Regions from separate parts of the Paenarthrobacter sp. TE4293 genome, predicted to be linked through region 2. Evidence: riboswitches for the same ligand, from Rfam matches in the RefSeq annotation. Region 2 holds a riboswitch; each other region holds the start of a gene.
What was found. Region 2 has a riboswitch for S-adenosylmethionine ahead of QF015_RS09950 (aminotransferase class V-fold PLP-dependent enzyme). Riboswitches for the same ligand answer to the same signal wherever they lie in the genome.
Positions count from the first base shown of each region.

Region 1: it holds a riboswitch for S-adenosylmethionine, as region 2 does, so the genes downstream of both, metX (homoserine O-acetyltransferase MetX) here and QF015_RS09950 (aminotransferase class V-fold PLP-dependent enzyme) in region 2, are expected to answer to the same signal.
Region 3: it holds a riboswitch for S-adenosylmethionine, as region 2 does, so the genes downstream of both, QF015_RS12660 (DUF1737 domain-containing protein) here and QF015_RS09950 (aminotransferase class V-fold PLP-dependent enzyme) in region 2, are expected to answer to the same signal.

Region 1 covers NZ_JBNJRY010000009.1:175,878-182,408, forward strand. Annotated here, with positions in the region: gene QF015_RS18215 (SGNH/GDSL hydrolase family protein) at 1-605, shown strand, start outside; gene QF015_RS18220 (winged helix DNA-binding domain-containing protein) at 635-1,795, shown strand; gene QF015_RS18225 (hypothetical protein) at 1,858-2,310, shown strand; gene metX (homoserine O-acetyltransferase MetX) at 2,339-3,460, opposite strand; SAM riboswitch class IV at 3,475-3,591, opposite strand; gene QF015_RS18235 (bifunctional o-acetylhomoserine/o-acetylserine sulfhydrylase) at 3,776-5,116, opposite strand; gene QF015_RS18240 (VOC family protein) at 5,316-5,954, shown strand; gene QF015_RS18245 (CPBP family intramembrane glutamic endopeptidase) at 6,116-6,531, opposite strand, start outside.
Region 2 covers NZ_JBNJRY010000004.1:227,181-233,711, forward strand. Annotated here, with positions in the region: gene QF015_RS09930 (DoxX family membrane protein) at 1-333, shown strand, start outside; gene aroA (3-phosphoshikimate 1-carboxyvinyltransferase) at 340-1,713, shown strand; gene rsgA (ribosome small subunit-dependent GTPase A) at 1,716-2,831, shown strand; gene hisN (histidinol-phosphatase) at 2,886-3,698, shown strand; SAM riboswitch class IV at 3,882-3,995, shown strand; gene QF015_RS09950 (aminotransferase class V-fold PLP-dependent enzyme) at 4,028-5,437, shown strand; gene QF015_RS09955 (class I SAM-dependent methyltransferase) at 5,609-6,433, shown strand; gene QF015_RS09960 (metal-dependent transcriptional regulator) at 6,443-6,531, shown strand, end outside.
Region 3 covers NZ_JBNJRY010000005.1:328,995-335,525, reverse strand. Annotated here, with positions in the region: gene QF015_RS12685 (UDP-N-acetylglucosamine 1-carboxyvinyltransferase) at 1-991, shown strand, start outside; gene QF015_RS12680 (glutamate--cysteine ligase 2) at 1,032-2,228, shown strand; gene QF015_RS12675 (hypothetical protein) at 2,215-2,826, opposite strand; gene QF015_RS12670 (O-succinylhomoserine sulfhydrylase) at 2,837-4,045, opposite strand; gene QF015_RS12665 (rhodanese-like domain-containing protein) at 4,046-4,456, opposite strand; gene QF015_RS12660 (DUF1737 domain-containing protein) at 4,453-4,719, opposite strand; SAM riboswitch class IV at 4,733-4,844, opposite strand; gene QF015_RS12655 (SulP family inorganic anion transporter) at 4,932-6,531, opposite strand, start outside.

The DNA.
Region 1 (6,531 bases), on a different contig from region 2:
TCGATGAGCAAGTGGGGCCCTGCCTCGAACTGCAGCCCGATCTGGTCTCCATTTCAGCGGGCGGCAACGACCTCATCCGGCCCGGGGGCGACCCGGACGTACTCGCCGCCAAACTCGATGCCGCGGTTGGCGAGCTGGGTTCCGGTGGCGCCACAGTGGTGTTGTTCAACGGTCCCGACACCGCAGCCTCTGTCCTGGGGCGCATCCGCGGCAAGGTAGCCATCTACAACGAGAACCTCAGGACAGTCGCTGCGCGGCACGACGCCGTGATTGCCGACATGTGGTCCTTGCGGCAGTTGGCCGATCAGCAGATGTGGGATGCCGACCGGCTGCACTTCTCACCCCTTGGCCACCACACCATCGCCATGATGGTCTTGGAGTCTCTTAACGTCCAGCACACCCTGGAACCTTTGGTTGCCAAGCCGCTGCCTCCGCGCACCTGGCGCGAAGCCCGTTCGTCCGACCTTGTCTGGGCCCGGGAGTACTTTGTTCCGTGGGTTATCCGCCGGCTGCGGCACCAGTCCTCGGGCGACGGCATCACCCCAAAGCGCCCGACGCCGGGACCCGTCTTCGGGCCCAGCGGCACTTTGCTGCCACGGAGCTAGGGTGACATTCCAGGTATTCGGGTGCCGAAGTGGCAGATGATGTGGCCCGCTCTGCGGAGAACGTCCGGCGCCTGCGCCTGAGGAGACAGCAGCTGCGGACCCCGGCCGCCGGTCCGGCGGGCGAGGTGGTCCGAAACCTGCTCGCCGTCCAGTCACAGGAGTTTCCGTATGCGCGGTGGACGCTTGCCCAACGGACGTCGGCCGCCACTTCTTCCGACGTGGAGCAGGGCGTCGCCGATGGAACGATCCTGCGAACCCACATCCTCCGGCCCACCTGGCACTTTGTGCACCGGGACGACCTCGGCTGGTTGATGGGGCTCTCGGCCGACCGGCTCCATCAGGGCAACAAGGGCATGTACCGGCAAACAGGGGTGGATGCGGACTCGGCCTTGCTCAGTGGCCGGATCCTGGCCGCGGCGGTGGCCGGAGGCGCCCACAAGACCCGCGAAGAACTGGCTGAGGTCATGGGGCAGGCGGGCTTCCCCAGCAAAGGCCTGGGTTTCGTTTATCACCTCATGCATGCCGAAATCAGCTGCATCCTGGTGAGCGGAGCACCCGTGCGCTCGGCCGGCGGCGCCCTGAAACAGACGTATGCCCTGTTCGAGGAGCGCGTGCCTGGCTTGGTTCGTACGGCACTCTCCGGGGAGGACCGTGAACGGGCCTTGGGGCACCTGGCACTGCGGTACTTCGGCAGCCGTGGACCCGCCACCGTTAAGGATTGCGCCGCATGGTCCGGGATGACCATGAAGGACGTCAGGCTGGGCCTCCGCGTCGCGGAGGAGCTCTCCCCCGGGACCTTGGCGTCGGTCTCCTTCGACGGCTTCGAGTTCCACCTTGACTCCGGGGACGTGGAGAACCTCGTCAACGGCGGGGATCGTGCTCCGGCCAGGGAATCCGCGCTCCCCCGCGTTGACCTTATCCAGTGCTACGACGAGTACGTCATGGGCTACTCGGAATCCCGAAGCTACCTTGGCGGGACAGCACCGTACTTGCCCGAGGACAACGGACCAATGCACGTGGTCCTGCTGGATGGCAGGTTGGCCGGATGGTGGCGGCACAGCTTCTCCGGCGGGGCGTGCCGGGTGGAGGTCCGAATGAACCAGCCCACCACCCCGCCGGAACAGCTGGCACTGGAGGCCGAGGTTGAACGCTATGGACGGTTCCTGGGGATGGACACCAGGCTGCTCTGACGCATCCGGGGTGGCATCAGGTGGCAGGGCTAAGCTGGGATAAGACCTAGGAGGCCTGCACTGTGAACAATCTGATCTTCTGGATCATCGTCTGCTCGTGGCTGATTCCACTCGGGATCCGTATGTACAACCGTTCCCGCGCACGCCGGATCCAGGACGGAACCTTCCGCGGTCCCGGCTATCGGCAGCAGCATCTGCCTGGCCCGGGGTATCCCCAACAGGACTACCCGGGGTATCCGGAGTATCCGGGGCAACCCCACCCTGGACCCGCCAACCCGCAGCAGGATTACCCGGGGTATCAGTCCCCGCCGAGCGTCATCCGCCCCGCGGAATCGGCACCGCAGGCCGGTCCGCCGTCGAGCCCTTCATCCCCCACACCGTTTCCCTCGGCCAGCGGAACGGAGCCGCAAGGCTACCGGGCCCGAAAGCTGGCAGAGCTCGATGCGAAGTTCAGCAACGGGGAAATCGCCATGGAGGACTACATGAAGCAGCGCGGCCAGATCATGAACGGCTAAGCCGGCCTGTGCAGGCCGACGGCGCGATCTAAGCGAAGAACGCTTCGCGGAGTTGCGCCGAGAGTTGTCCGATTTCCGTCAGGAAGCCGTCGTGGCCGATGGGTGCCTCGATGACATGGACCGGCACATCCCCCGGCAGCGCTGCCGCCAATTCCCGGGACTGTGCCGGGAAATATAGCCTGTCGCTGTCCACCGCCGCCACGAAGAATTCCGCGGTGGTGCGCGATAACGCCGCTTCCAGCGATCCGCGTCCACGCGCAACGTCATGGGACATCAGGGCTTCGGTAATGGCGATGTAGCTGTTGGCATCAAACCGCCGGACAAGCTTGGTCCCCTGGTGGTCCAGGTAGCTTTCCACCTGGTAGCGGCCGCGCTCCCCCAGCACCGCAGCGGCCAGGGGTGTCTCCTGGTGCTGCGCTTCCCGGCCAAAGCGGAAATCCAGTTCCAACGCCGAGCGATAGGTGATGTGCGCAATGCGCCGGGCCAAGGCGAGCCCGCGCTCAGGGGCAGTGCCACCGTAGTAGTCGCCGTTGTTGAAGTTCGGGTCCTGCCGGATGGCCAGGGTTTGGGCCTGTGCAAAGGCGATCTGCTCAGCCGTGCTGTACGCGCCTACAGAAATCACGGCGCAGCGCTTCACCCGCTCGGGGAACGTCGCAGCCCATTCAAGCGCGCGGGCTCCACCCATCGAACCGCCCAATACGGCATGCCAGGCGTCGATCCCGAGGGCGTCGGCCAGCCGGGCCTCCGCCTCGGTGCTGTCACGCAAGGTGACCAACGGGAACCGGGAGCCCCAGGGACGCCCGTCCGGCGCCTCGGAGGAGGGTCCGGTACTGCCGTAGCAGCCGCCCACGATATTGATGGAAATGACGAAGAACCTGTTGGTGTCGATGGTGGCACCGGGGCCAACCAACTGCTCCCACCAGCCCTCTTCATCAGTGGCTCCGCGGGCGACATGCGTGCTTCCCGTCAGGGCATGCTGGATGAGCACAGCGTTGGACGCATCCGCGTTCAGCTTCCCCCACGTTTCATACGCCAGGACAACATCCGGGAGGAAACCACCGGCCTCAAGGTCCAGCGGTCCAATCCCGGCGTACTTGACGGTCCCGTCGTCTTCTCCGGATTGTGGAAGGGCTGTAGCAGTAATGGTCATTCCTTTGACACCTATCCTCGCGCTTGCCTGTCGCCTTGCGTGCGAACAGGCCAGGTCTTCACCCGGGGCACCCCACCGCGGAGGAGGGTTGCCGGCCAGCAAGCCGGGGCTGTCTGCTGGCACTCATGACCTAATACGAAGAGTCTAGGAAAAACAGGGCGGTTCTGGCGAAGAATGTGACACCAGTGTGACGGTTTAGGACGGCTTCGTTCACGAACGGGCGCCCCGGAATGCCGCCCGGCGAATAATCGTCGGTCCGGGCGGCCTTCCAGTAAAGGCGTCGGGCGCGGTCGCGCCGTGTCTTCCAGGGGCGGCTCAGGCGCCCTTGGCTGCCCGGAATCCGGCCTCGAGGTCGGCAATGATGTCATCCACGTGCTCGATACCCACGGACAACCGCACCAGCCCCGGATTGACGCCCGCAGCCACCTGCTGCTCGACCGTCAGCTGGCTGTGCGTGGTGGAGGCCGGGTGGATCACCAGCGAGCGGACATCTCCAATGTTGGCCACGTGGGAGTGCAGTTCCAACCCATCCACAAAGCGCTTGCCCGCCTCGACGCCGCCCTTGATGTTGAACGCGACGATGGCGCCCGTTCCACGGGGACCGTACTTCCGGCCACGGTCGTACCAAGGGCTGGACGGCAGGCCCGCATAGGCGACCGACTCGACGTCGTCGTGGGTTTCAAGCCATTCGGCAACCTTGGTGGCGTTGGACACGTGGCGCTCCACGCGCAGGCTCAGTGTCTCCAGGCCCTGGGCGATCAGAAAGGCATTGAACGGGGAAACGGCGGAGCCAAGGTCGCGAAGAAGCTGGACCCGCGCCTTCAGGATGTAGGAGAGGTTGGCGCCAAGGGCACCATCCTTGCCCAGGTCGCGGGCGTATACGAGTCCGTTGTAGCTCGGATCCGGGGTGTTGAATCCCGGGAAGCGTTCCGGGTCCTGGCCGAAGTCGAAATTGCCGGAGTCCACGATGACCCCGGCGATGGCTGAACCGTGGCCGCCCAGGTACTTCGTGGCCGAGTGGACCACGATATCGGCGCCCCACTCGATGGGACGGATGAGGTAGGGCGTGGACAGTGTGTTGTCGACGATGAGCGGCACGCCGGCCTCATGCGCGACACGGGCGATGCCTTCAATGTCCAGGACGTCCTGGCGCGGGTTGGAAACAACCTCGCCGAAGAACAGCTTGGTGTTCGGTTGGACGGCGTCACGCCACTGGTCCAGGCTGTCCGGGTCCTCCACGAACGTGACCGAGATTCCGAATTTCTTCAGGGTATGGGCCAGCAGGTTGTACGTACCGCCATACAAGCTGGGGCTGGCCACGATGTGGTCCCCGGCCTCCGCAATGTTCAGGATGGCGAAGGTTTCCGCAGCCTGGCCCGAGCTGAGCAGAAGAGCACCCAAGCCGCCCTCGAGGCTCGCGATCCGCTGTTCCACGGCATCCTGCGTGGGGTTGCCGATCCGGGTGTAAATGGGTGCGAGCTCGGCCAGCGCAAAACGATTGGCTGCACTCTCGGCGCTGGGGAACACAAAGGACGTGGTCTGGTAGATCGGCAGCGACCGGGCGCCCGTAGCCGAGTCGGGCTCCTGGCCTGCGTGGATCTGGCGGGTTTCGAAAGACCATCCTTGGGACATGGAGTTCTCCTGTTCGTGGCGCATGGGTTCGGCGGAAGTGCTGCGGGTGAGCTGTGGCCAGTCTAGGAAGTGTCCGGAGCCTAAGACAGCTTTGTGACGCCGGTGGAATCTTTCGGTCTTTTCGCGTCCCTGCGTGACGCCACACGCAAAGGTTTATGCACATCCCACCTTAGTTAGGCTTGACTTAGCTGAGACCCCGATCACAAAGTGCCAAGATGAAGCCATGCGCATGGATCACGTCTCTTACGCCTGTGAACGAGATGGCCTCTTGGCCACTACCGAACGAATTTCCGCGGCATTGGGAGTGGACGCTGTCCGGGGCGGAGTGCACCCGCGCTTCGGCACCCGGAACATGATCATTCCCTTGGCGGATAACAAGTATTTGGAAGTCGTGGAGGTCCTGGACCACCCCGCTTCCGACAAAGCACCCTTTGGTCAGGCAGTCCGTGCCCGCTCGGCTGCCGGTGGTGGCTGGATGGGCTGGTGCGTCGCCGTTGATGACCTGGCTCCATTCGAAGACCGCCTTGGCCGCTCCGCTGTTCCGGGCAACCGCAAGTTCCCTGACGGCCGCGAACTGGTGTGGCAGCAGATCGGCATCCTGGGCTTGATTGCCGATCCCCAGGTCCCGTACCTGCTCAAGTGGGAGGGCGACCCCTCACTGCACCCGTCCAGGATCTACGAAAGCGACGTCAAGATGTCCAGCCTCACCATTGCGGGCTCGGCAGAACGCGTCACCGAATGGCTGGGCGAACCGGTGGAAAAGCCGCTGGAGGATGTTGCAGTCCAGTGGATGGCACCGCACGGTACCCCGGGCATCATGTCAGTAACCTTCGAAACCGCCTCCGGGGCCGTCACCATCTGACCGCTCCTTCATCCGGGCCAGCCCCGGCGCCGGTCAACCATGTCCGGAAAAGCTTCGGCCGCCATCAGCGGGTGCCAATGACGTCACCCACCGATGGCGGCCGGATATGTTTAACGCACGGTATGGGCTTGCCAAGCAGCCACTATTGCCGGCTGGTGGAGTCAGCCCAGGCCTACCGCCTTGCCAAACAGGCTGAAGCCAACAAACGCCACGATGTCCAGCAAGGCGTGGGCAATCACCAAGGGCATCACCCGCTTGGTTTTGGTATAGATCCAGGCGAACACCAGTCCCATGACCACGTTGCCGATGAACGGCCCGAAGCCTTGGTAGAGGTGGTAGCTTCCCCGCAGGACGGCGCTGACCACGATGGCCACCGGCATGCTCCACCCAAACTTTCCGAAGCGGTCCAGGAGATATCCCACCACGATCACTTCTTCCACGATCGCGTGCCGGATGGCCGAGAGGATGAGCACCGGCACGGTCCACCAGTAGGCGTCCAGGCCGCTGGGCACAATCGCCGTGGTGATTCCGAGAGCCCGCCCGGCGGCGTAAAGTCCCAACGAAGGGATCCCAATGG
Region 2 (6,531 bases):
CAGCTGGGGGCCGGAGCCTTGCTCGGCCTCGGCAAGCTCTCCCGTTTTGCCGCGACCGTTCTGACTGTGACGTCAGCGTTGAACTCCTACGTGGAATGGCGTTCAGCTGACATCAGCACCAAGGAGGGACGGAGCGCACGTAAGGCCCAGCTTCTGAAGAACATCTCACTGACGGGCGGAGTCCTCCTCGCCTCGGTGGATACCGCCGGACGTCCGAGCATCGCCTGGCGTGCCGAGCACTTGGCCGCCGATGCCAAGAAGGTGACGGGCAAGCAGATCAAACGGGCAGACAAAGCTGTACGCAAGGCCGTAGACAACGCAGTTGGAGCATAAGGAAGCATGACAGGTACCACCGCCGCAAACACCGGATCACCCACAACGGCTGCCTCGCTGCCCCTGTGGCCGGCCCCCTACGCCAAGGGGCCGGTCAACGCCACAGTGACAGTGCCTGGTTCGAAGTCGTTGACCAACCGGTTCCTCGTGCTGGCTGCTTTGGCGGATGGTACCTCCCGGTTGCGGGCGCCGCTTCATTCCCGTGATTCCGCCCTCATGATCCAGGCCCTGCGTCACTTGGGTGCCACGGTCAACGAGGTCCCGGGCGACGGCGACTATGGGCCGGACCTGGAGATCACCCCCATGGACCCCGCCGCCGCGGGCGCCGGAGCAACGGTTGATTGTGGCCTCGCAGGAACTGTCATGCGGTTCGTTCCCCCGCTGGCGGCGTTGCGCAGGGGTTCCACCGTCTTCGACGGTGATCCGCATGCCCGCAACAGGCCCATGGGTACCATCATCGAGGCGTTGATGGCCCTCGGCGTCCCTGTCGCAGACGAAGGCGGCAGGACGCCGTCGGCCCTTCCTTTCACCGTGGAGGGCACCGGCGAGGTCCGGGGCGGTCACTTGGTGATCGATGCCAGCGCTTCATCGCAATTCGTGTCCGCCTTGCTGTTGGTGGGCGCCCGCTTCACCGAGGGACTCCACTTGGAGCACGTCGGAAAGCCGGTACCCAGCCTTGACCACATCACCATGACTGTGGAGGTCCTCCGCAGCGTGGGGGTCACCGTGGATGACTCCGTGCCCAACCACTGGCGGGTCTCCCCCGGACCCATCAGGGCCTTCGACCAGAGGATCGAGCAGGATCTATCCAACGCGGGGCCCTTCCTTGCTGCAGCACTGGCGACGCAAGGAACTGTCCGCATCACCAACTGGCCGTCCGGAACCACCCAGGTCGGGGACATGTGGAGGACGATCCTCGCCACCATGGGAGCAACCGTCACGCTCGAAGACGGGACCCTGACAGTGACCGGCGGCCCGTCGATCAAAGGCGCCGACTTCGACGAAACCAGCGAACTCGCCCCCACCGTCGCCGCTTTGTGCGCACTTGCTGCCGGCCCCTCGCGGCTGACCGGCATTGCCCACCTCCGTGGTCACGAGACGGATCGGCTGGCGGCACTTGTCACCGAAATCAACGCCCTGGGCGGCGACGCCGAAGAGACCGCAGACGGCTTGGTCATCCGCCCCGCTGCCCTGCACGCCGGAGTGGTCCACAGCTACGCCGACCACCGCATGGCCACTGCGGGCGCCATCCTGGGCCTCGCCGTCGAAGGCGTCCAGGTGGAAGACATCGCCACGACGTCAAAGACCATGCCGGAGTTCCCGGAGATGTGGGCTCGAATGCTTGAGACGATCCCCGGTACGGATGGGGCCAGCAACTGACCATGGGCCGCGATGCACGTTCCTGGGATGAGTCCGACGTCCGGATACGACCCAACAAAAAAGGTTCAAGGCCCCGTACCAAGGACCGGCCCAGCCATGATGATGCCGTCATTGGCCGGATCATCACCGTGGACCGCGGGCGCTACAGGGCCATTGTGGACGAAGATTCCGCGGATGAACGCGTCATTATCGCCGCCCGCGCCCGTGAACTGCGGCGAAACCCCGTAGTGCCCGGCGACTTCGTCGCTTTGGTGGGGGACGTTTCCGGCGCCCCGGATACCCTTGCAAGGCTGGTCCGGGTGGAGGAGCGCCGGACGCTCCTGCGGCGCAGCGCGGACGACACCGACCCCATCGAACGCGTGGTGGTGGCCAACGCCGATCAACTGGTCATCGTCGTGGCCGCCGCCAACCCTGAGCCGCGCACCGGATTCATCGACCGCGCCCTGGTCGCTGCCTACGACGCCGGCATCGAGCCGTTGCTGCTCATCACCAAGGCCGACGTCAAGGATCCGGCGGAATTGCTGGCCAACTATCTCAGCCTGGATTTCCCGGTGATCATCAGCCGCACGGCGGACTCCGGGGCAGGCGGCATTGATGCCCGCTCCGATGACGGGTTGTCGGCACGTTTGGACAGGGACGCCGTAGCCCAGCTGCGCTCCCATCTTGGCGGAAAAGTAACCGTCATGCTTGGCCACTCGGGCGTAGGAAAGTCCACCATGGTCAATGCCCTCACAGGTGCGGAGAGGGCCACCGGCGGCGTCAATGCCGTGACGGGCCGTGGTCGGCATACTTCCTCTTCCGCTTTGGCCCTGAAACTTGCCGACGCTCCGGCCGGCAGCTGGATCATCGATACTCCCGGCATCCGGTCCTTTGGCCTCGCCCACGTTGACCCGGACCGGATCCTGCATTCCTTCCCGGACCTTGAGCCCGGCACGGAGGCCTGCGAACGTGGGTGCAAGCACGATGCAACCGCCGTTAACTGCGGTCTGGATCCCTGGGTGCGCGAAGGCCATGCAGGACCCTCGGGAGAAGCCAGACTGGCGTCGCTGCGCCGGTTGCTGGGTGCGGACCCACGGTTGGAAGCGAAAGAGACCAAGGAACTGGGCACCGTCAACTGATCGTTGCGGCTTCACGTCCCCACTGCAGCGAACGTTTCAGGATAGTTTGGTGGCATGACCCATCCCGTTTCCACCTACAACGATGACCTGCGCCTTGCCCACGTCCTCGCTGATTCAGTCGATGCCCAGACCATGGATCGCTTCAAGGCTCTGGACCTGAAGATCGAAACCAAGCCAGACCTCACGCCTGTCACTGACGCGGACAAAGCCGCGGAGGAAGCAATCCGTGGACAGCTCTCGCGCTCCCGCCCGCGCGATGCCGTCCTCGGCGAGGAGTTTGGCAGCAGCGGGCACGGTTCACGCCGTTGGGTCATCGATCCCATCGACGGGACCAAGAACTTCGTCCGCGGCGTTCCGGTATGGGCCACGTTGATCGCACTGGTGGATGAAGGCGAACCCGTTGTGGGCGTCGTCAGTGCCCCCGCCTTGTGCAAACGGTGGTGGGCCGCCAAGGACATGGGCGCCTACACGGGCCGGTCCCTGGCTTCTGCTACCCGCCTGAAGGTCTCCAACGTTTCCAATCTGGCCGACGCGTCCATGTCTTACTCGAGCCTGACCGGCTGGAAGGAACGGGGAAACTTCGACGAGTTCCTGGGTCTCACCGATGACGTCTGGCGTACGCGTGCCTACGGGGACTTTTGGTCGTACTGCCTGGTGGCGGAAGGTGCGGTGGACATTGCGTGCGAGCCTGAGTTGAATCTGTACGACATGGCAGCCCTCGTCCCCATCGTGACGGAAGCCGGCGGCCGTTTTACCTCCTTGGAAGGCGAGGACGGACCGTTCGGGGGCAATGCCCTGGCCACCAACTCGATCCTGCACTCAGAGGTCCTGAAGCGACTCAACCCGGGCCTCGACGACCTCCTTTAGCGTTACCTGCCGAACTGACGGTAGATGGCAGTTCAGCGAATATTCGACGGCGGATGCCACCTTAATGTGGCATCCGCCGTTTTTTCTTCGGCTGATCGGCCAAATTCCACCCGGCGTAACAAAGTGCTTAATAATCCGACGTGGCTTTGGAAGGCCTGCCGGAGGTGCCCTAACCTTTTTACAGGTCACGAGTGCCAGCGCTAAACCCCGGTTTGCTGGCCGGCAACCCTCCATTCGCGGTGGGGTGCCCCGGGTGACGACCCGGCCGGTCCGGAACGGATGCGGCAAGCGCGGATCCCCCTATGGGGGTCCCTCTTGAGTGAGGTCCCATGAGCACTGTCACGTTCAACTCAAACATCATTCCGTCTTTTGCCGATGACATCCCGTCCACGTCAGCTGCCGCAACGCGCCCGCTCGCTGCGGTTACGGGAGCCGAGTTGCAGGCTCCGCTGATCCAGGGCGGACACGTCCGCTACGCCAACCTCGACTACGGCGCATCGGCACCGGCCCTGACCGTCGTCTCCGCGTACCTCAACGAAGTCCTGCCCTATTACGCCAGCGTTCACCGCGGTGCGGGATATGCCTCCCAGATCAGCACGTCCGTCTATGAAAATTCCCGGAACATTGTCCGTGAGTTCGTCGGCGGGCGCCCCGACGACTCCGTGATTTTCACCCGTAACACCACGGACTCACTGAACCTTCTGGCCGGTTGCCTTCCCCAGATCGATGGACGGCCAGCCGGGGAAGTTCTTTACCTGGACATCGAACACCATGCCAATCTGCTTCCTTGGCAGGGCGTCCCCCACCGCAGTGTGGTCGCGGCCGCAACGCTGACGGCCACCGTGGACAAACTCCGCGCGGAATTGTCGCAAGGAGGGGTCAGCCTGCTCGCCGTGACAGGTGCCTCGAACGTCACGGGTGAAATCCTGCCCATCGCCGAACTTGCTTCGCTGGCCCACGAATACGGTGCCCGGATCGTGGTGGATGCCGCCCAACTGGCCCCCCACCGCCGGATCAACATCACCGAGGCCGACGTCGACTACGTCGTGTTCTCCGGTCACAAGCTTTACGCGCCTTTCGGTGCAGGTGTCGTGGTTGGCCGTCCGGACTGGCTCGACGCCGGGACGCCCCACCTGGCCGGTGGCGGCGCCGTACGTGAGGCACGCCTGGACTCGGTCAGCTGGGCCAGTGGTCCTGCGCGCCACGAGGGCGGCTCACCCAACGTCCTCGGAGCCGCAACCCTCGCCCGGGCCACGCAGGTCCTTGCCGCCCTGGACCAAGAGGCCTGGCACGCCCACGAATCGGCCATCCGTTCGTACTTGGTGTCCGGTCTTGAAACCATCGACGGCGTGACCGTTCACCGGATCTTCACCGACTCCGTGGACACCATCGGCGTCGTCAACTTCTCCGTGGAAGGTTTCGACGCCGGACTGGTCGCCGCTTATCTGGCTGCTGAGCACGGCGTCGGGCTCCGTGACGGCCGCTTCTGCGCCCACCCCCTGCTCAAGCGACTCGGGCTGCCGTCCGGCTCCTTGCGTGCCAGCTTCGGCGTCGGCTCCCGGTTGGAGGACGCCACAAGGCTGCTCGCAGGCATCGAAGGCCTCAAGCGCAACGGACTGGGCTGGGACTACGTGGTGGACGAGGGCCGTTGGGTCCCCGCCAACGATCACCGGAGCTACCCGGAGTGGGCTCCCAACACTCCCGGCACAGCAGGCGCAGCTCCCTGCACTGTCGACTAAAAGGCGCGGCGCGCTGGACTGCGCGGTTGGCTGTACGGCACGCTCGACTGGAAGGCTCGGCCACGGCGGACTCGGCCAAGCACGATGAGTTCCCCTGGACCGGCCGTCCGGCAGCTGCGGTAAATTCGTAGGGTATCTTTCGCGACCCTCTGAAGGAGTCTTGGCGTGGCATTGCGTTCTCCGGCCGCCTCGAGCGGACAGCCCGGCATCCCGGGGCCCGCCGGACCACGTGGTCCCAAGCTGCATGCTGCCCGCCGCAACGAATTTGGCCAGAGCTTCCAAGACGGCGGAGAGCACTACGACCGCGTGCGGCCCGGATATCCGCTGGACTCCGTGGACTGGCTGGTTCCCGAAGGGGCAAAGGCAGCTGCGGACGTCGGCGCGGGGACAGGCAAGTTCACGGCGCTCCTCGCCGCGCGGGGGCTGGAGGTCGCCGCCGTCGATCCTTCCGCCGACATGCTGGAGCAATTGCGGAAGGCGCATCAACAGGTCACTGCCCTGGAAGGGACGGCCGAGGCAACTGGACTGGCGGACTCAGCATTCGACGTCGTCAGTGTTGCCCAGGCCTGGCATTGGTGCGATCCACTCCTGGCGAGCACCGAAATTGCCCGGATTCTTCGGCCACAAGGAACCTTGGGACTGATCTGGAACCAACTGGATACTGAGGTTCCCTGGGTTCACCGGCTCTCGCGCATCATGCACGCCGGAGACGTCCACAAGCCCGGCTTCCGGCCAGTCATCGGCCCGGAGTTCGCAGGCTTGGAAAGCCACTTCACCAAGTGGGAAGACGCATCGTCGCCCGAAGACATCATGGAGCTGACCAAGTCACGGAGCTACTACCTCCGCGCCAACGACGCTACCAGGGCCAAGGTCATGGGCAACCTGGAGTGGTACCTCTACGACCACCTCGGGCACAAGCCTGGCGAAACCATCCACTTGCCCTACGTGACGCAGACCTGGCGGGCGTTCAAGATCCACAGTGCCGGGCCGCGGTAGGCTGGGAGGGTGAAGACCAGTACGCCCTCCTCCTCGATCGAGGACTACGTCAAGGTCATCTACTCCTTCACGGAGTGGCAAGACAAACCCATTACGTC
Region 3 (6,531 bases), on a different contig from region 2:
CAACGAGTATTTGCTGCCCTATGCCGGCGGGTGCGACCTCGGAACACGCACAGTGGAACCCCACATGCAGGCGCTGCGCCAGTTCGGCCTTGAGGTCGAGGCCAAGTCCGGCTTCTACTCAGTGACGGCTCCTCCGGCCGATGACCATGACCGCTCCTTCGTCCTGACAGAACGAGGCGACACCGTCACCGAGAACGCCATCATGGCTGCCGCGCACCGCGAAGGCACCACGGTAATCCGCAACGCCAGCCCCAACTACATGGTCCAGGACCTCTGCTTCTACTTGCAGGGACTGGGAGTAGAGATTGAGGGCGTCGGCACCACCACGTTGAAGATTACTGGCCGCCCCGCCATTGATGTGGAGATCGAGTACTTCCCGTCCGAGGACCCCATTGAGGCCATGAGCCTGATCACCGCCGGGATCGTCACCAACTCCGAGGTCACCATCCGCCGGGTTCCCATCGAATTCATGGAAATCGAGCTCGCTACCTTGGAGCAGATGGGTCAGAACCTGGAAATCTCCGGCGAGTACATGGCACGCAACGGCCGGACCCGCCTGGTGGACGTCACCACCAAGCCGTCCGAGCTCCGCGCACCGCAGGACAAGATCCACCCCATGCCTTTCCCGGGCCTCAACATCGACAACCTGCCGTTCTTCGCAGTGATTGCAGGTAACGCCGAAGGCCAAACCATGATCCACGACTGGGTCTACGAAAACCGCGCCATCTATTTGACGGAGCTCAACAAGCTGGGCGCCCAGGTACAGTTGCTGGATCCGCACCGGATCTACGTCAACGGACCCACCAAATGGCGTGCCGCGGAAATCGGCTGCCCACCGGCCCTGCGCCCTGCTGCCTGCCTGCTGCTGGCGATGCTTGCGGCCCGTGGGACCTCTGAGTTGCGCAACATCTACGTGATTGAGCGCGGCTACGAGGACCTGGCCGAGCGACTGAACACCATCGGCGCGAAGATCGAGTACTTCCAGGACTAGTCACCCTGTCCTCACCCGGTCTCCTGACGCAGAATGGAGCATGCGGACTTTCGGGGTAGAGGAAGAGCTGCTCATCGTCGATCCTGTGACGGGTGAACCCCTGGCCCTCGCGGATGCGCTGCTGGCGGGCCACAGCGAGCCTGCCACTGGAACGGGGCTCAGTCATGAGCTCAAGCTGGAGCAGATCGAGACCCAGACCCGTCCTTGCCATAGCCATGGTGACCTCCTGCAGCAGATCCGCCGGGGCCGGGCCATGGCCAACGAAGCGGCCCGCCAGCACGGAGCGCGGGTTGCGGCGATCGCTACTTCTCCGCTGGCTTCGGCCACGCACACCACACCCGATCCCCGTTATGCCGCGATGCTGGATCGCTTCGGAATCATCGCGACGGAGCAGCTGACGTGCGGTTTCCACGTGCACACGTCGGTTGAGTCACCGGAGGAGGGTGTGGTGGTGCTGGACCATATCCGCGACAAACTCGCGGTTCTGACGGCCCTCACCGCCAATTCGCCCTACTGGCGCGGGCTTCCCACCGGCTTCGACAGTTACCGGACCCAGGCTTGGAACCGCTGGCCCACCTCGGGCCCGTCGGCCGTTTTCGGTTCGCTCACGGCCTACCGGCGCATGGTGAAGCGGCTCCTGGAGACGGGCGTGATCCTGGACGAAGGCATGATCTACTTCGATGCCCGCATTTCCAGGGACCACCCTACGGTGGAGGTCCGCGTGGCTGACGTTTGCCTCCGGGCGGACGACGCCGCATTGATCGCGGTGCTGGTCCGCGCCTTGGTGGAGACGGCTTCCTTGGAAATGCTCGACGGCGTTGAGCCCACCGCAGTGCCCACGGCACTCCTGCGGATGGCGAGTTGGCAGGCGAGCAACTCGGGGTTGCGTGGAGATCTCCTGGATTTTGGTGACTTCCGCCCCTTGCCGGCCGCGGAGGTCGTGTGGGCCTTGGTGGACTACCTGAGCCCGGTGCTGGATGACCAAGGCGAGTTGGAGCTGGTCAAAGCAGGGATTTCGGACCTTTTGGGAAGGGGCAACGGTGCCCGCGAACAACGCGAAACCGCTGCCCGCTACAACGAAAGGCAACGCAGCGGGCAGAGCCAGCCGGACAGTCCACCCACCAGCGACGCCTTGGCCGCCGTCGTGGGCCATGCAGCGAAAATGACGGTGCGTGGTGCGACCGCCGACGCGCACAGGGAACCGGCGCCGATGCTGACGCGGGTCAGGAGGCCTTAGCGTCCGGGTCTTCCCACATCATCAGGTACGCGCCGACGAGCCCCTCCACCGCGTAGAAGACGAACGGCGGGATGTCCTTTTTCGCTACCAGGATGGCGCCGTAAAGGGGCGCACTGGCTGCAGCAGTGAGCCCGATCCAGCGTTGTGTGGGCAGGGACAAAAGACTCCCGCCGAGGGCAGCCAGCGCCACAACATGGAGTCCGGAGTACGCCAGGAACGGGGCGTTTGAGCCCCTGCGGTAGGCGAAACCCTCAAGGTCGGCAGCACGCCGGGCGAGGCTTGAGACGAACAGCGGGGCGCCGGCGAGCAACGCTCCGGCGGCTGCGAGAGCCCACTTTCCCGCCGTCCTCCGCGAGGCGTCCTTGCCGGGGAGCGCGCGGGCGAACGCTGCGAATCCCACCGGCACGGCGACGGTTCCCACAGCGGTCAGATGTTGCCCCGCGATCCAGCCGCGTTGGCCCGCTGTCAGCATGCGCAGGCGTTCGGCATTGTCGGGGGTGATGTAGACACGGGAGACCGGGGAGATGCCGACGAACCACACCACCGTGCCGGCAACGATGGTCGCTCCGGCACGGCGGTAGGGGTGGTTCCCGCTCATGGCAGCAAGGTTAGACCTGTTTGAGGGCCTTCTCCAGATCCAGGATGAGGTCGTCCACGTCTTCCAGTCCCACAGACAGACGGACCACGCCGTCGCTGAGTCCGATCGCCGCACGTCCCTCGGGGCCCATGGCCCGGTGGGTGGTGGTGGCCGGATGGGTGATGAGCGACTTGGAGTCACCCAGGTTGTTGGAGATGTCGATGACGCGGAGGCCGTCGAGCAATGCGAACGCGGCCTCCTTGGCAGAACGTCCAGTGGACGGGGACAGCTCGAACGTCAGCACAGTGCCGCCGGCTTTCATCTGCTTCGCGGCGAGCTCGTACTGTGGGTGGGACTTCAGCAGCGGGTACTTGACCCAGCTGATGGCAGGCTGCTGCTCCAGCCACTCGGCGATCTTCAGTGCGGACGCAGAACTGTGGTTCACCCGCAGCCCGATGGTCTCCAGGCCCTTGGTCAGCACCCAGGCGTTGAACGCGGACAGCGAGGGGCCTGTGTGCCGCATGAGCTGCTTGACCGGACCCTCGATGAATTCCTTGGTGCCCAGGATCGCGCCGCCAAGGACACGTCCCTGGCCGTCGATGTGCTTGGTGCCGGAGTAGACGATGACGTCCGCACCCAGCTCACCGCAGCGCTGCAGCAGGGGAGTGGCAAAGACATTGTCGACGACGACAGTCGCCCCGGCGGCATGCGCCAGTTCGCTGACGGCAGCGATGTCGACGATCTCCTGCATGGGGTTGGACGGAGACTCAAAGAACACCGCGGTAGTAGGCACGGAAAGGGCCTCACGCCACTGCTCCAGATTCGGCCCGTCCACGAATACCGTTTCCACGCCCCAGCGCGGCAGGATCTCGTTGAGGATGACGAAGCAGGAGCCGAACAGCGACCGGGCGGCAACCACGCGGTCACCGGCAGCCAGCAGGGCACCCAGGGCTGTGAACACCGCGGACATGCCGGACGCCGTCGCAAAGCACGCTTCGGCGCCTTCGAGCAGCCGGAGCCGTTCCTGGAAAGTAGCCACGGACGGGTTGCCATAGCGGGAGTAGACAAAGCGTTCGTCTTCTCCGGTGAAGGCACGCTCGGCAGCAGCGGCCGACTCGTACACGAATCCGGAGTTCAGGAAAACGGGCTCGGAGGTTTCCTGGAAGTTGGTGCGGTCAAGGCCGCCGCGGACGGCCTGGGTGTCGGGGCTCCAGCCGGCGGCATCGGGATTAAAAGTCACTTACTCGGTCCCCAGATTCGTTGGCAGGCCACGGTTCTTCCAGCCGTTGACGGTGCGCTCACCGTAGCGGTCCGGTTCGCCCTCAAAGCCCTCAAGGACGTTGTAGGCGGTGAAACCGGCTTGCGTAGCAGCGACGGCGGCCGAGATGGAACGCTGTCCGGAACGGCAGATGAAGACGAGCTCCACGGCGTCATCCTCGGGTGCCTGCTGCTGCAGATCGTCGATGAAGCGGGAGTTCGGGATGCCACCGGCGAGGTTCCACTGGATGAACAGGGGATCGTTCTCGGTGGCTTTGGTGTCGGGGATGCCGATGTGGGCCCATTCGGCTTCGGTGCGGACATCCACCAAAATGGCGCCCTTTTCGAGCTTGGCCCACGCGTCCTGCGGGGTCAGGTCGCCTGCGTAGCTCATGCGTGGCCCTCGAATGCTTCCTGGTCGTCGTCGTTTTCCAGCTGGTCTACGGCATTGGCGACGGCGGCATCAGCGTTGGCGATCGCGGCGGGGAGCACGATGGCCTGGGCAACGATGACGTCCGTGCCGTTGAAGGTCGCGGCCGGGCTGCCATGGAGCACATAGCCCTCGGCGAGGGAGTTGTGGATACGCTCGCAGAATTCACGGTTATCCGGGCCTGTAATCAGGCGGTATGAGAGTTTTTCTTCAGTGGGTTCAGGCATTGCTGGTGCTCCTCAGTCACGCTTGCAGTTCGAAGTGTCGATACGCCGAGTAGTCACCTGAGGCACCCCGCCGGAGAGAGGGTTGCCGACCAGCAAGTCAGGGCTTTGCGCTGGTACTCATTACTCAAGAAAAACGTAACATCCACGGGCATCGGGCTGCACTTGCAGGCGGTTGCAGCGTCGTCATGTTGCGTAATCGGCGGCTGCATCGGCTAGTGGTCCTTCAGGGCCCGCACCGCAGCCCCGACGGTCGGGAAGAAATGGTCCGGCGTGAAACGGGCCGCCGTGCCAAGACGGAGCAACGTGTCCTTCACCGGCCCTTTGAGCTCGGCGAACACCAAGTCCACTCCTTTGCTGGCCAGCCATTCGTCCAGGGTGACCAGATCGTCCAAGGCCGTGGTGTCGATCCCGGTGATGGGTTCTGCGGCAAGGATGACGTGGCCTACGGGATCCGCGGCTTCGTCGGGGGCCTCATCCAGTTGTTCCCTCACGAAGCTGGCCAGAACGTGCCCGTTGCCGAAGAACAGGGGTGCATCGAAGCGGAGGATCAACAGCCCGGGGATGCGTTTGCCTTCGGGGTGCCGTTCGAGGTCGTGGTAGCCGGGGACGCCTTCTTCTGTGCCGAGTTCGGTGCGATACGGATCCCACGCCCGACGGACGAAATCCAGGAGGGCCAAGGCAATGGCTACCACTATTCCTTGGAGGACACCCACTGTCAGGACCCCCAGGAATGCCACCAGCATCACTACGGACTCGCTTCGGCTCATGCCCAGGAGTCTTTTGACGCCGGCCGGATCTGCCAGGGCGATTGCTGCGGCAATGACGACGGCGGCCAGGGTCGCCGAGGGCAGGTATCCGGTCACTCCCGGAGCCAGCAGCATGAACGCCAGCACCAAGGCTGCTCCCACGACACCGGTCAGTTGCGACTTGGCTCCGGCGTCTACTGCCACCGGTGTCCGGGAGGCGCTTCCGGAGATGGGGAATCCACCGAGCAATCCTGTGGCAGCGTTTGCCGCCCCGAGCGCTGCCATCTCCCTGTTGCCGGACACCCGCTTGCCTTCCTTGGCGGCCAGGGTTTGGGAGAGGACGCCAGTATCTGCGAAGGCCATGAGGGCAATGCCCGCCGCGGCCGGGAGCAGAGTCAGGGCGTCCACCCAGCCGATGCCGTCGAGTGCGGGCATGGGCAGGCCCTGGGGGAGAACCCCCGTGACCTTCAGGTCGTCGTCAAGGTCGAAGAGCGCCGTCACCACGCAGGAGCCAACCACCGCCAACAAAACGCCAGGCACCTTCCACTTCAGGAACCTCGGGATCCAGATGAGCGCCAGCGAACCCACTCCCACCAGCAGCGCGGAGAGGTTGACCCCACCAGTGATTACCCCGGTGGTGACCTTAGCGAGCTTTTGCCAGATATCGCCGTCGGCCTCTATTCCCAGGAACGCCGGCAATTGCGACAGCGCCACCAGCAGCGCGATCCCGTTCAGGTACCCGAGCCGGATCGGTTTGGACAACAGGCCGGTGATCGCACCCAGCCTCAGTGCGGAACCGGCCAGCATAATGGCGCCAACCAGCAACGCCAGGAGCCCTGCCAGGGCCACGATCTTGTCGCTGCCGCCCGCCGCCAGGGGGATGACCGCCGCTCCGATCAGCGGGGCGAGAGCCGAGTCGGGGCCGAGGACCAGGATGCGGGAAGGCCCGACGACGGCATACACGAGAAGCGGGATGACAGTCGCGTAGAGCCCGGTGACGGGAGGAAGCCCGGCGGCCTGCGCGTAGGCCATCCCCGCCGGCACCAGGAGGGCGAACAGTGCGGCA